DNA from 2 places in the Lysinibacillus sp. OL1 genome. Region 2 is predicted to be linked to the other one. Evidence: riboswitches for the same ligand, from Rfam matches in the RefSeq annotation. Region 2 holds a riboswitch; the other holds the start of a gene.

Region 1 (7,858 bases), 180 kb from region 2:
TCGTCTTAACACTTGATCCAGCAGAGATAAAGCTGGTGAAAGAAATGTATGACCAGTTAGCCACTGCCGTTCCTGAGGCTAAAATAATGCTACAGACTTATTTCGAAGCTTTAAGTGCCTATGAAGCATTAAGTACATTGCCTGTTCAAGGATTCGGTTTGGACTTTGTTCATGGCTATAAAGGAAATATGGCGTCACTTCGTCAATTTGGTTTCCCGCAGGATAAAGTATTAGGAATAGGGGTTGTGAATGGCCGTGATATTTGGCGTTCAAACCTGGCGGAGGTCAATGCGACAATTCAAGCCATTGAACAGCTAAGTCATGCTGCTGAACTATGGATTCAACCATCAAGTAACCTACAGCACGTTCCAATCACAACCTCTCTTGAAAATGAACTTGACCCTGTTTTAAAGCAGTCTCTGGCCTTCGCAGATGAGAAAATCATAGAAATCACGGGGCTGACTAAATATAGACGAGATAAAGATGGTTCCTTACAACATAATTTTTCAGAAAGTATGAAGGCGATTGAGGCTCTAAAAAAACATCCAATCCGCCAAAATAAGTTAATTCATCAAGCCGTTCAAACTGTGACAAAGCAAGATTTTGAACGACACAGTAATTTTACGAAGCGACAAACGATCCAACAACAAGCCTTAGGATTACCGCTGTTTCCAACAACTACAATCGGTAGCTTCCCGCAATCAGATGAAGTGAAAAGAAATCGTAATGCGTGGCGAAAGAAACAATTATCGAATGAAGCCTATGAAACATTTTTAGAAGACGAAACAAAGCGCTGGATCTCCATACAAGAGGAATTAGATATCGATGTACTTGTTCATGGTGAATTTGAGCGTACAGATATGGTCGAATATTTCGGTGAAAAGCTGACTGGCTTTGCCTTTACAGAGAAAGCGTGGGTTGTTTCATATGGATCACGCTGTGTGAAGCCTCCGATCATTTATGGAGATGTTGCATGGGCTTCACCAATTACCGTAAAAGAATCCGCCTATGCCCAAAGCCTAACGAAGCGATTTGTAAAAGGCATGCTGACAGGGCCAGTAACAATATTAAATTGGTCCTTTGTGCGAGATGATTTGTCCCGTAAAGATGTCGCTTATCAAATTGCATTAGCACTCCGTAAAGAGGTGGAAGCACTAGAAAACGCAGGTATATCAATTATTCAAGTGGACGAGCCAGCGTTAAGAGAAGGTTTACCGCTTAGAAAGGAGGAATGGGGGGCTTACTTAGAGTGGGCTGTCAATTCCTTTAAGCTTGCGACATCTAGTGTCAAAGATGAAACACAAATCCATACACATATGTGTTACTGTGAGTTTAATGATTTCATCGAACCAATTAGCGCACTAGATGCAGATGTGATTTCCATAGAAACATCACGAAGTCATGGGGAACTTATTACCTCACTACAAGTACAGCCCTATAAAAAAGGAATTGGCTTAGGCGTCTATGATATTCATAGCCCTCGTGTACCAAGCGAGGATGAAATGCTCGCTATTATGAAAGATAGTCTACAGGTGCTGGACCGTTATCAATTCTGGGTGAATCCAGATTGTGGCTTAAAAACGAGAAAAGAAGATGAAACCGTTGCAGCTTTAGCGAATATGGTTGCTGCTACTAAAACGTTGCGTCAAGCTGTACAACAATCTACATCAAGCTAACGAAATGATTTTTAATCTACTACATCTACTCTCCAATAACGAAGACTAGGGTAAATCCCTAGTCTTTTTATGTTACGTCGATATATATATTATCTTCAGAAAGTAAAATTGACGTGAACAGGCGAGCATGTTATGTTTATTACTAATTTCATAGCAATCATTACAAGTTTGAGTGAAATCGTCTTTCATTCAATTAAAAGGAAAATGGGTGAAAATCCCATGCTGTCCCGCAGCTGTAAATGAGGAGTTTTGTTTCAAATACCACTGAGTGAGTACTTGGGAAGGTGAAACAAAATGATGATTCATGAGCCAGAATGCCTGCTTGTAAGAAGATTCATTGATGATCTACGAAAGATAGGGAGATGGATGGAGACTTGCTCATCGTGGGTTTTTCTGTCCTTATTCTTTTTTAGAATAAGGTTTTTTTATGCCTTCTCTTCTTCAACAAGTAGATGTATTTGTACTACGAATAGAGATAGGAGACAGAAAATGAGATTGACAAAGTATTTACTTCCTTTCCTGCTTGTCCTGACGTTCAGTTTACTTGCTGGCTGTACAGGCACGAATGAAGAAAAGGAAAAGACCTCAGCAAACCAAACAGATGAAAAAATAATAACGATTGGCTGGCCATTAGATGTCGGTCCATTGAATCCTCATACATATTTACCGAATCAAATGACTGCCCAAGCAATGGTTTATGAATCCTTGGTGGAATACAATGATGATGGTACTGTTACGCCTAAGCTCGCCGAAAGCTGGGACATCTCTGAGGATAAAACTTCGTATACTTTCCATCTAAGAAAAGACGTGAAATATTCAGACGGCACTGTATTTAATGCAGATAATGTCATTCGTAACTTTGACGCCGTTTTAGCGAATCGAGACATGCATTCTTGGATGGGCATGGTTAACCACATGAAAGAGGTTGTAAAAGTAGATGATTTTACAATTCGTCTGCAATTGGATGAGCCTTATTATCCAGTCTTAAACGAACTTGCCTTCGTCAGACCTTTCCGTTTTTTAGGGGATAACGGATTCCCAAAGGATGATATGACGCAAGATTCTATCAAAGCACCGATTGGAACAGGCCCTTGGGTATTAACTGAATACAAAAAGGACGAATATGCATTATTTAGTCGCAATGAAAACTATTGGGGAGAAAAACCACTAGTTGAACAAATAAAAGTAAAAATTATTCCTGACTCAGAATCTATTTCATTAGCATTTGAAAACGAAGAATTAGATTTAATTTATGGGCGTGGCATTATTAGTTTAGATAACTATACGTATTTAAAAGACAGTGGCAAATACAAAACTGCTACCTCTGAGCCTTTATCTACGAAAGCACTGCTATTCAATACACAATCTGGTCCATTATCTGAGCTAAAGGTACGTCAAGCCATTCAATATGCTATTAATAAGGAACAAATGGTCGACAGTATTACACATGGTACGGAAAAAGTAGCGAACACATTGTTCTGGGATGCGATTCCTTATGCCAATATAGATTTAGCACCTATTGTATACAATCCAGAAAAAGCCCAACAATTGCTAGATGAGGCAGGGTGGTTATTACCTAAGGGTGAAAAAATTCGTTCAAAAAACGGACAGCTGTTGTCTTTAGATTTGATTTACATTGCATCCGATGCAATTCAAAAACCAATGGCAGAATTAATGCAAGGTGAACTCGCAAAAATTGGCGTTCAGTTGAATTTAGAAGGGGCAGATGTAATGGTCGGTCTTCAAAAATTGATGGATGACCAGGTGGATATTAATTTCTGGCGTACCAATGGACCACCTACAGATCCACATAGCTTTGCAAATGAATCAGCTACACCAAATGCTAGTGGTGTGTACGAGGCGAAATTAGGCCTAGCAAACGCCAAAGAAATCGATACGAAAATTCACCAATTATTAGTAGGAACAGATGAACAGGAACGCGTGCAGCTTTACACGAATATTTTAACGATGTTTCATGACCAGGCACTCTTTTACCCTATTTCTTACGAAACAAATAATGTGATTTATCAACCATCTCTAAAGGATTTTGCACCACGTGCATCTGAATATGATATACCTTATGCACAAATGGCTAAAGAAAAATAAAAGTGGAGGAGAGAGTGTGTCTAGCAGAGACAGCTCTCTCTTTATCATAGGATTGAGTAGGAAGTGACAGCATGTATGAATCAACATGGATCTTTTGTTTAAAAAGAATTTTAACATTGCCCTTTGTCTTATTAGGCGTTTCCATCCTAACCTTTGTATTTATTCGTTTTGTTCCTGTAGAGCCTGCTGAAGTCATACTACGTTTGGCAAGGGTTGCGCCAACAGAGGAAGCCATTCAGGCATTACGTGAGGAACTGGGAACGGACAAGTCGTTTTTTCTTCAATATTTGCTATGGGGAAAGGGCGTAATCCAGCTAGATTTTGGAAAATCTTTTGTTAGTAAATTACCTGTGGCACATGAACTATTCGTGAAATTACCCGCAACCATTGAATTAGCTATTGCTGCGTTTATCCTCATTTTAGGGCTAAGTATTCCATTCGGAGTAATAAGCGCATTGTATAAGCACACCATCATCGATAAAATCATACGATTCTTTAGCATATTGAGTGTGTCGATTCCAGCCTTTTGGTTAGGTTTCCTATTACTCTATTTATTTAGCTTAAAATTAGGACTCTTTCCGACAAACGGGAAGGGCACACCTGCTCATTTAGTTTTTCCCGCCTTCGCACTGGCGTTACCAACAATTGGATTATTCGTTCAGCTTATCCGTTCAACCATCCTAGAAGAATTACAGCAGCAATATGTTCAATATGCACGGCTAAGAGGATTAAAAAGCTCCGTGATTCTTATCCGTCATGTTTTGCGAAATGCTGCTATTCCCTTGACTTCCTTGCTAGGCATGACCCTTGGCAATCTTTTAGGTGGAGCCGTGATTGTGGAGCAGGTTTTTAGCTGGCCCGGACTCGGCAGGTACTTAATAGAATCCATTATGAACAGGGATTATCCAGTTGTACAATGCTATGTGTTAATTATTGCGGTTATCTATGTGCTTGCCAATTTATGTACAGATATATTGCATCGTTTATTGGACCCTCATCTAATGATGAAGGGTAGGAGAGATTAAAAATGAAATTTGTACGAACAAAAAGTGGCAACTTAACAGGATTAATCAGTCTATTCCTCCTTGTCATTACTGGCTTATTAGGACTGTTGGCGCCAATTTTAATGCCACACGACCCTTTTGCTGTCGATATTGCTAAGAAATTTTCAGTCCCGTCTTGGGACTATCCATTAGGTACAGATCATTTAGGAAGGTGTATCTTGTCACGCCTTCTTTTAGGTATTCGTTATTCTTTAGGTTCAGCGCTCATCATTCAGCTAGTCGCTATTGTTTTAGCTATCCTACTGGGTGCTTTTGTAGCGTTGAAAAGAGGATTAATTGATTTTCTTTTTATTCGATTATGTGATATTTTATTAGCCTTTCCGACACTCGTACTTGCATTTGGGCTGTTAGGTATATTAGGTCCTAGCTTAAAAAATGTTTTAATAGCGCTCATTTTCACACAGCTTATTTATTATGCAAGAATGATCCGAGGTTTGTTTATTGGCATCAATGAGAAAGACTTTGTTCAAGCTGCTAGGATAACGGGCACTACAGGTATCCAATTAATTAGACGCCATTATATACCCAATCTATTGCCATCTATTGTCACGATTGTCGCATTAGATATCGGGAAGGTGATTTTAGAAATTGCAGGCTTTTCCTTTATCGGACTTGGGGTGCAGGCACCGATTCCAGAATGGGGCATGATGATCAATGAAGGAAAGCAATACATGAGACAGCATCCTGAATTAATGCTTTATCCAGGACTTGCCATCATCCTTGTTGTGTTATTGTTTAATCAATTAGCAAATCGTTTAAAAAGGCTTGACTAGGAAAGGGGAAGTTATGGAGAAAGTTTTAGAAGTGATAGACCTCACAGTCAAAATAGGGGAGAAAAATATATTAACCTCTATCAACCTGACAGCTTATAAAGGGCGAGTCCTAGGAATTATCGGGGAAAGTGGCAGTGGCAAGTCTATGCTTTGCCATGCCATCATGCAAACATTACCGTCCTTTGCCCATGTCAGCCAAGGGGAAGTACTCTATCTGCAAGAAAATTTATTAAACGTTTCAGCTACTAAATGGAGAGCTTATCGTGGCAGACATCTTTCGATGATTTTGCAAAACCCACCCGCTGCATTTGATCATATTCAAACGATTGAAAGTCATTTTCGAGAAACATTAAAAGCACACTTTAAGCTTACAAAAAAAGAAATGAGACAGATCGCCCTTGATGCTTTGAAAAAAGTTCATTTACCTCAGCCAGAGCAGCTCTTGTCCTACTATCCTTTCCAGTTAAGTGGAGGCATGCTACAGCGAGTGATGATTGCTCTGTCAATGGCGATACAGGCCTCCCTCTACATCGCAGACGAGCCTACGACTGCTCTGGATACCATCAATCAGAAACAAGTATTAACACTATTTAATCAAATTCGCTCAGAAACAGATGCTACCATACTCCTTGTCTCGCATGATTTAGGTGTCATTGCTGAGCTTGCGGACGATGTGGCTGTGATGTATCAAGGAGAAATCGTTGAGCAAGCAAATGTTTTTGATTTTTTTGATGCGCCTCAGCATCCCTATACCAAGAAACTTTTACAAGCGAGAATGCTATGAGGTGATAAAATGACGCTACTAGAAGTAAAAAATATTGAGAAATACTATGCGCAAAGACCATTTCTATTCAAACGAGGACAGGAAGCCCCTGTATTAGAGAATGTGACATTTTCACTTCAGGAAGGAGAATGTCTTGGCATCGTCGGTCAAAGTGGTTCTGGAAAAAGCACATTAGGGCGCATTATTTTAGGGATTGAACGACCAACAAACGGAGAGCTGATCTTTCAAGGTGTCAATTTATACGAAGCACCCAGCAAAGAGAAAAAAATGATACGAAGAAATTTACAGGCTGTTTTTCAAAATAGTTATCATTCATTTAATCCAAAACAGACGATTTTCGAAATACTCGAAGAACCGTTTTTGAATTTCGAGCATTTTAGCAAAGCAGAGCGACAACAGAAAGTAAGGGAATTACTAGACTGTGTAGAGTTAGAGTGGGCAATGGCTCAAAACTATTCCTCACAGCTAAGTGGGGGACAGCAGCAACGAGTCAACATTGCTAGAGCTCTTGCATTAAAGCCGAAACTGATTGTTTTAGATGAGGCCATTAGTAGTCTTGATATGATTTTGCAAAAGACGATTATAGAGCTACTGCAAAGACTTCAAAAAGAGCTACAGCTTGCTTATCTATTCATTTCACATGATTTACAGGCCACACGTTTTATGTCAGATCGCATCCTTGTGATGCAGCATGGTCAGCTAGTGGAGGAGATAGGCAAGGATGGGACATATCAGCACCCCGCTTCACAAGCGTTATACAATGCAATTTTGCCATCACACCCGCGGGAAAGAAAAAAGAAGGATAGACCCAATTAAACAGAAACGCCATTTTGAGAAATTAAAAATGGCGTTTTCTTAATTTTTAAAGCAATATAGAAACAAAAATAAATAAAATTAATCAAGATATTAATTTTATTTATTTTTTAATTAAAATTATTAATTTTATTATTTACATCTTTAATTTCTTTATTATATAATCAGCTTAACTTAAAGGAAGGAGTTCACTATGGCTTATCAAGTAATCACAAATTGTCCTGTCTGCAGTAAAACATTAAAAATTACGAAGTTACAGTGTTCTCATTGTCACACGACCATTGAAAATGAGTTTGAATTGTCGAAGCTAGCATCCTTATCCCAGGATCAGCTTCATTTTGTGGAAGTATTTTTAACCTGCCGAGGAAATATTAAAGAGGTTGAAAAGGAACTGGGGGTTTCGTATCCAACAGTACGAGGCAAGCTAAATGATATTATTTCATCCCTTGGCTATGCTCAAAGGAAGAAAAATGAAGTAGATGAGAAAAAAATTGTAAGCATGCTTGAAAATGGCGAAATCACAACAGATGAAGCCATAAAGCTCTTAAAAGACGAATAGGGAGGAACGACCATGAAAGAGGAAATTACAAAAGTGTTAACGATGATTCAAGAGGGCAAAATTGATGCGGATAAAGGATCAGA
Region 2 (7,858 bases):
ATGGTAAGCTGGTATAGTGAGGGCATTTACTCATTTAAAGAAGTGGTGTATGAGGCGCTTGCTGAGACAGTAGACTACCAAGCGATTTATGAGAAAAAACGCTTTGATAGTAAAGGACAATATATCGAGCAAGATGATTTTGTAATGGGCACGCCAGGAGAATTTCCTATCATGGTGAAGGAAAATGGTATGACCTATGCGGTGCATTTAAACGATGGCGCCATGACAGGGATTTTCCTCGATCAACGTGAGGTACGATTGGCTATTCGAGAGCGTTATGCCAACAACACAGACATGCTGAATACATTTTCCTATACAGGAGCATTTTCTGTGGCAGCCGCTCTAGGAGGAGCCATCAAGACAACGAGTGTAGATGTGGCAAAGCGTAGTCTAGCCAAAACGATTGAGCAATTTAGTGTCAATCATATTGATTATGAGGCACAGGATATAAAAGTCATGGATGTCTTCCATTATTTTAAATATGCACAACGCCATGCTTTACAGTTTGACCTTGTCGTATTAGACCCACCTAGCTTTGCACGTACGAAGCAAATGACCTTTTCAACGGCAAAGGACTACCCTAAATTACTAAAGGACACGATTGCCATTACCGCTAAAAACGGCATCATTGTGGCTTCCACAAATAATGCCAGCTTTGGCATGAAAAAGTTCAAAGGCTTTATTGACCAAGCCTTTAAAGAGACTCGTACACGCTATAAAATTGTCGAGGAATACGGTTTACCGAAGGATTTCCGTGTACCACGTGAATACCCTGAATTTAATTATCTGAAGGTCGTGTTCATCCAGAAAATCGACTAACCAATCGAGAATCACACCAAGGTGTGATTCTTTTTATGTAAGGAAAAGTTGATTCTACCTAAGGAGGTTCGGTACCTCTACAATAAAGGTTCCAAAAGATTGAAACGTTATAAACAATCAAACAGAGCCCTTCTATTAAAAGTAGCCTAAGAAGATGTTCTCTTCTTAGGCCACCCGATTATAGATATTTCACAAACCAATCACGGATATATTCAAGTCGATTAATTCGTAATGTAGGCTTTCCACTTCTTGAAAGTTCATGATTCGCCTCAGGAAAACGCACGAATTTTGTTTGTTTTTTACGATATTTTAAGGCGATAAACAATTGCTCTGCCTGCTCAATTGGACAACGATAGTCTTTTTCACCATGTAAAATCAATAATGGTGTCTCCACTTTGTCTACATACTTCAGTGGCGAATGATGCCATAGCTTCTCTATATCATCGAGTCCTGCTTGAATTTGCCAGTCTGTAAAATAATAGCCGATATCACTGACACCAGCAAAGCTAATCCAGTTCGAAATGGAGCGCTGCGTCACAGCTGCTTTAAAGCGATTTGTATGGCCCACAATCCAGTTGGTCATAAAACCACCGTAGCTTCCACCAGTTACACCTAGACGATCTTGATCAATAAAATCATAGTGCTCCAGAGCGTAGTCTACCGCTGCCATTAAGTCCGCATAATCATTCCCACCATAATCGCCACGTACTGCATCCACAAATTTTTGGCCATAGCCATGACTACCACGCGGATTCGTATAAAGCACTGCAAAGCCTTGTGCAGCAAGGATTTGGAATTCATTAAAGTAGGTATTGCCATACATTGCATGCGGACCACCATGGATTTCAAGAATGAGAGGATACTTCTTCCCTGCTTCATAGCCAACTGGCTTCATAATCCAGCCGTTGACCTTCCAGCCTTCAGCACCTTCAAATTCGATACTCTCTGGAACAGCTAATGTTTTGGTTTTTAAAAAATCTTCATTAATGGACGTCAACTGTTCTTTGTCACCCGTTTTTAGGTTCACATAAAACAGATCGCCTGGATTGGTCGTTGTGCTAATAGCCGCAATAGCCTGATCGTTTTGCGCATCAAGTGAGAAGCCATAGACATATTGATCATCATGGATAGCTGGGTAAATTTCGCCATCTACATTTCCGTAATAAATCGCCGCATTGCCGTGATCTGTGACTTGGAAGTAGAAGCTATGATTATCATTCATCCATTGCACTCGTGGTGACGCTACACCTTGCAGGAAATCACCGATGACATAATCACCAACAGGCGCATCAAATTCACTTGTTACACAGTTTAGTAGTTTTTGCTCCATGTCATACATCCAAAGCTTTGCTTGTGTGGCATTTTCAAATTCACGTTCTCCACCTACAAAAGAAAGATAGCGACTATTCGGAGACCAAGCCGTTTGGTAATAAGCACCCGAACCTTCTGTTAGCTTGTGACTCTGTTTCGTTTCTAACTCCAATAAATAGATATCCACATTAAATGAGAAATCTAAATCCTCCGCTTTATTTGCTAAGTACGTAAGGTATTTGCCATCTGGCGACCAAGTACCTAGATGGCAGTACTCTTTGCCTTCTGTCACTTGTTCTAGCTCTCCTGATGCCACATTGACAATGGCAATATGGGTAAACTGCTCCATATCCATAAATCCAACAGCATCCGATTTGTGTTTCATTTTCTCGATTTCTAGTGGCTTTAGTTCTTTATCCTTTTTCTTCTCATCCTCCGCTTTATCTAGGATGGTTTCATCTTTCCCTAGCACGACTGAAAAAGCAATTTTCTTGCCACATGGTGACCAGACAGGGGAGGTCGCTCCATTTTTACAATGTGTCACCTGTTTTGCCTCTCCACCTGTTTTCGAAAGAACATAAATTTGCGACTTACCTGTTCTCGTTGACAAAAATGCAATTTGACTGCCATCTGGTGACCAAACAGGGGAACTCGTTCTATCTTCACCAAATGTCCATTGCTGTGTTGTTTTGTCCTTCAAGTTTATGTAAAACAAATTCGATATATAGTCATTTTTCTTCTCGTCCATACGAGTCTCTACATAAACTACCTCTGTCCCATCTGGTGAAAGCTGTGGATCTGCTACTGATTTTAAGTGATAAAGATCTTCTGGTTGAATCCCTTGTTTCGATGTCATGTTCTTGCTCCTTTGTATTGTAATTTTCTGTGCCTTACTACAATACTTCGACACCCTAAGTAATATTCCTCTATTGAATTGAATTTTTCACTAGTTCCCAATATTCTGCTGACTTTGTTCTGCGATAAAATTTATAAAAGGGCTCATTTGGGCGAGCATGCTCCTTATAAAGGTTTATCAGGTGCAGTAAAAAATCTTCAATTTGTGTGACGTCTACCCTCTTAGCGAATAACGTGCCAGCCTGTGCCTTTGCTCCCATTGGTACTGCCCCTAAATAGACATCAAAGCTTTCTTGTTGGTAAACGAGTCCAATATCATCATAGACTGCATTGTAGCAAGCTGATGCACAGCCATTAATATTGACACGCACTCTTGCAGGTACCTTCATCCCCTCTATGGCATGATAGAGCTGTTCGGTTATCGGAGCAGCCTCCATTTTCTCCCCATCACAAAAATCGCAGGCCTTCATGGCTATGATTGAACCAGAGGGAGCAACATAAAGACCTGCTTCCTGTAAGGCTTGCACCGCTTCCGTGGCATCGCACGTTGGTATGGATACGAGTATACTATAGGAAGCAGAATATTTTATCGCCCCCTTTTCGCCAGCAATTTCGGCTATTTTTTGGAATTGTGCAGGAGTATAATGCTTATTAATAATGCCAGGGCTAACGGCTAGACGGGTAAACTCACCATGACCGTTCAGTGTTTCAAATGTTTGATCTGGTACATTTTTTTGAAATGCGTTCATTTTTATCGCTCCTTATAAAAAAGGAGCTAGCAAAACGCTAGCTCGAATGGATTAAAAGTTTTCAGGATAGAAGCCCTTTGCTAAAATTTCAATGGCCTCTGCCGCACGAACCCCTTCAGACGCTGCTGAAAGTGGCAGTATGACAAAGCGCTCATTTTTGACCGCTTCCATCTCCTTTAAGGCTGGATCATTTTTTAAGAATTGGATCTTTTGGTCTGCCGTTGTTTCACCGTAATCAATCACGACAACTACCTCTGGGTTGCGGTCTACTGCATCTTCCTTCGACACAGTTGTCCAGCCAGATTCCACATCACCAAAGATATTTTGTCCACCCGCGATTGTCACAAGCTCATTCATAAAGTTTTGACCAGCTGTAAATACATCCTTTTCACCGCTATCAAACACAAGAACACGTAATTTTTCGCTATCTTTTGGTAATTTAGCTTGTACTGCCTCTACATCTTTCGTCATTTGCTCAATTAAAGCTTCGCCACGATCCTCAATACGGAAAATCTTCGCGATATTGCGAATATCAGTGAAAATATCTTCTATTGTTGGCTTTGTCATGTTGGAAGCCGTATGTAAATACGTATGGATGCCTAATTCTTCAAGCTCTTCTGGTGTGCCTACACCCTTTTCGCCAAAGCCACTTTTCCAGCCAGCATATAGGAAATCTGCCTCGGCATCGATGACTTGCTCCTTCGTTGGGTATTGATCGGAAAGAACAGGGACCTTATCGTATGCCTCTTGCAGTGGTTCATAGATTTTATCATCTAAGTAAGCTGTCCCTACCATAGAATCCTCTAAACCAAGTGCAAGCATGATTTCTGTCACATGTTGATTTAAGCTAATCGCTTTTGTTGGTGCTTCCGTATATGTTTGAGTTGTGTCATTATTTTCAATGGTTACTTCTGCTGCCGCCTCAGATGGCTCAACCTTTTCACCTTGTGCAGCTGATTCCGTTTTGTCCTTTGCGTTACAAGCCCCTAAAACAGCGACCAAGGCAATGATCATCATCAGCCATATACTTTTCCATTTCTTCATGTCCTTTTCTCCTTTGCTGTTAAAATATAGAAAGAAATCAGAGACTTCTTTACTACTAAGGTAGTTGGAAGGGCATAAAAAAACCCTCTTGTCGCCAAGAGAGTAGCATAGTGAAATAACGGTATCATTACCTTCATCACTATCCCCATCCTCGTGGTTCTTAGTCAAAAAATACATACTGGCAGGTATCCTGGCTTAGGTTCATCATCTATACGCCTTCCCATAGTTTCACTACAGTGGCATGCTGTATAGACTCCCCATTTACAGTTGCGGGACAGCATCGGAATTGCACCGATTTCCCTTTTAAGCAAATGACAAATGCCATTTGCACCAATACGTTCTATAATGGTCAATACTATTGATAGACTAGCAGAAGAAAATTTATCGCGCAATCAGTAGTATGACACTAAAAGTATAATCATCATTATATTAGCACTATTTCGACATAAAGACGAACTATTTTACAAGAAATATAGAAGCTAGTATTCTGTTACAATAAAAAGATAGCATTCTATAGAAACGAGGATTTCTTATGTACAAAACGATCGGTGTACTTGCGCACGTGGATGCAGGAAAAACGACCTTCTCTGAGCAAGTGCTTTTTCATACAAATAGTATTCAAGCACGGGGGCGTGTTGATCATCAGGATACCTTTCTTGATCATCATGAGCTAGAGCGCAGACGGGGCATTACGATATTTGCCGAGCAAGGGCGCATGAATATTGGCGATGATACATACACATTGATTGATACGCCAGGGCATGTCGATTTCTCCCCTGAGATGGAGCGTGCCATTCGTGTGATGGATTATGCCATTATTATCATTAGCGCTGTCGAAGGGATACAGGGCCATACAGAAACAGTGTGGCAACTTTTACGTCAATACCATGTCCCTACCTTCTTCTTTATCAACAAAATGGATCGTGAGGGTGCCAATATGGAGGCTGTCATCAGCCAGCTTCGCAAAGATTGCTCTCAGCATGTTTTGTTCATCGATGAGCCACTGCGAGCAGACTATGTATCAAATAATATTATGGAATGGCTGGCGGAGCGCGACGAAAAATTGCTTGATGCCTTTCTATATGAGTCATTGGAGCATGAACAGTGTCTTGCTCAATTAAAGGAAATGATTAAAAATGAAGGTGCCTTCCCTTGCTTTGCTGGCTCGGCCTTAAAGGATGAGGGCATTCAGGAATTTCTTGACCAGCTCCCGCTGTTAACGGCTTCCCATTTTGACAAGGATGCCCCATTTGAGGGCGAGGTTTTTAAGATTCGTCATGATGGTCACCAGCGTTTAACCTTTATGAAGGCAACCAAGGGCTCGTTGCATGTACGAGATGAATTTTCATTTGACGAAGTAACAGAAAAAGTGACCGAAATTCGCCTTTATAACGGCAGTCGCTTTGAGACCGTTCAACAGGTAGAGGCAGGAGAAATTTTCGCTGTCAAAGGACTGAGCCAGGCAAACATTGGGGATCGAATCGGTACAACGATGCTATCACAGCCCTATGAGCTTGTCCCAACTTTACAGGCAAAGGTTCAATATGAGGGTGATCAGCATATCAAGGAAGTGCTACAGATTTTCCGGTTACTCGAAGCAGAAGAGCCGTCCTTGCGTGTGGTCTGGCAGGAAAAATTTCAGGAAATCCATGTGCATATTATGGGTGCCATTCAATTGGAGGTCCTGACAGAGGTATTAATGACGCGTTTTTCATTAGCTGTCTCCTTTGGTGAGCCGCAAATTTTATACATGGAAACCATTGCGACGACCGTAACGGGCTATGGTCATTTCGAGCCCCTCAAGCATTATGCAGAAGTTCATTTATTAATGGAGCCAAATCCACGTGGAACAGGTAATACCTTCACCAATGCCTGTCATGCCGATCATTTATCTGTAGGCAATCAGCGCCTTGTTGAAAAGCATCTGTTTGAGCGTGACCATCATGGGCTACTGACAGGCTTCCCTGTAACAGATATTCATTTTACACTTCTAACAGGTCGCGGGCACAATGAACATACATCGGGGGGAGATTTCCGTGAAGCCAGTTTCCGTGCCCTGCGTCAGGGGCTGGAGCAGGCACAAAATGTCCTACTTGAACCCTATTATCGCTTTAAAATGAAAGCTTCAAATGACTTTATCGGTCGTATGATGACTGATATTCAGCAAGCAGCTGGCACGTTCGATGACCCGATTTTATCCGAAACGGATGTTATCCTAACAGGTCGTGCACCTGTTGCCACTTTAATGAGCTACAGTACAACCTTTGCCGCCTATACAAATGGGAAAGGTGCACTCACACTCCAATTTGATGGCTATGATGTGTGCCATAATACAGAGGATGTGATTGCACAGATTGGCTACGATAAAAATGCCGACCCTGAGTATAGTTCCTCTAGTATCTTTTGTGCTAAGGGCAAAGGATATTCGGTTCCATGGCAAGAAGCACAGGCAGCCATGCATTGCCTGTAGGATGGGATGAGCCTGCTCGCTTCGGGTATTTCCTCGGCTTCCACGGGTATCCATCGCTCTAGCGCGGGTATTTCTTGCTTGGGCATCAATATATCTCTACCCTACAATAAGATATTACAAGCCCTCCAAAAAATGGAGGGCTTGTTTTTATAGTGCACCGACAGCTTTCTTTGTTGGATTGTCCAACAAATATGCGGGTTCAACTATTACATAGTCATGCTTGTTCGTAAAATCAATGAGTACCTTACCAGGTTGACTTTTTAATAGTTGTAGATGATCAATTAATTGCAGTAAAAGCTCGTGACCGTTGCCACGTGGATGCCAGTTGAAATGATAATCATTTAACGCTTGCACCGCTTCAATAAATTGGGCATATTCCTGCTGCACAAATGCAATGAGTTTGTCATGATGAGATGCTAAATCATATAAATATGTTTCGTAAAAGCGCATGACAATCGAGCATAATAAGTCATTGACACGAGCGGCACTTAAAACAGGCTTGGGCTCCAATGATAGACGGTCGAGGTTGGGCTTTGCGCGTGTAGAATCAATGCGCGTAATTAAGTGATACGCTTCTCCTTTGACCTCATAGACAATCGGATTGGTCGGC

The links. Region 2 has a riboswitch for cobalamin ahead of EW028_RS06555 (ABC transporter substrate-binding protein). Riboswitches for the same ligand answer to the same signal wherever they lie in the genome.
Region 1: it holds a riboswitch for cobalamin, as region 2 does, so the genes downstream of both, nikA (nickel ABC transporter substrate-binding protein) here and EW028_RS06555 (ABC transporter substrate-binding protein) in region 2, are expected to answer to the same signal.

The regions. Positions count from the first base shown of each region.
Region 1 is NZ_SJDS01000002.1:256,458-264,315, reverse strand. Features, by position in the region: gene metE (5-methyltetrahydropteroyltriglutamate--homocysteine S-methyltransferase) at 1-1,676, shown strand, start outside; cobalamin riboswitch at 1,824-2,016, shown strand; gene nikA (nickel ABC transporter substrate-binding protein) at 2,166-3,782, shown strand; gene nikB (nickel ABC transporter permease) at 3,854-4,807, shown strand; gene EW028_RS05690 (ABC transporter permease subunit) at 4,810-5,619, shown strand; gene EW028_RS05685 (ABC transporter ATP-binding protein) at 5,633-6,403, shown strand; gene EW028_RS05680 (ABC transporter ATP-binding protein) at 6,413-7,219, shown strand; gene EW028_RS05675 (DUF2089 domain-containing protein) at 7,410-7,775, shown strand; gene EW028_RS05670 (SHOCT-like domain-containing protein) at 7,788-7,858, shown strand, end outside.
Region 2 is NZ_SJDS01000002.1:433,599-441,456, forward strand. Features, by position in the region: gene EW028_RS06540 (class I SAM-dependent rRNA methyltransferase) at 1-819, shown strand, start outside; gene EW028_RS06545 (S9 family peptidase) at 998-2,986, opposite strand; gene EW028_RS06550 (precorrin-3B methylase) at 3,057-3,734, opposite strand; gene EW028_RS06555 (ABC transporter substrate-binding protein) at 3,786-4,778, opposite strand; cobalamin riboswitch at 4,942-5,128, opposite strand; gene EW028_RS06560 (elongation factor G) at 5,311-7,248, shown strand; gene EW028_RS06565 (hypothetical protein) at 7,396-7,858, opposite strand, start outside.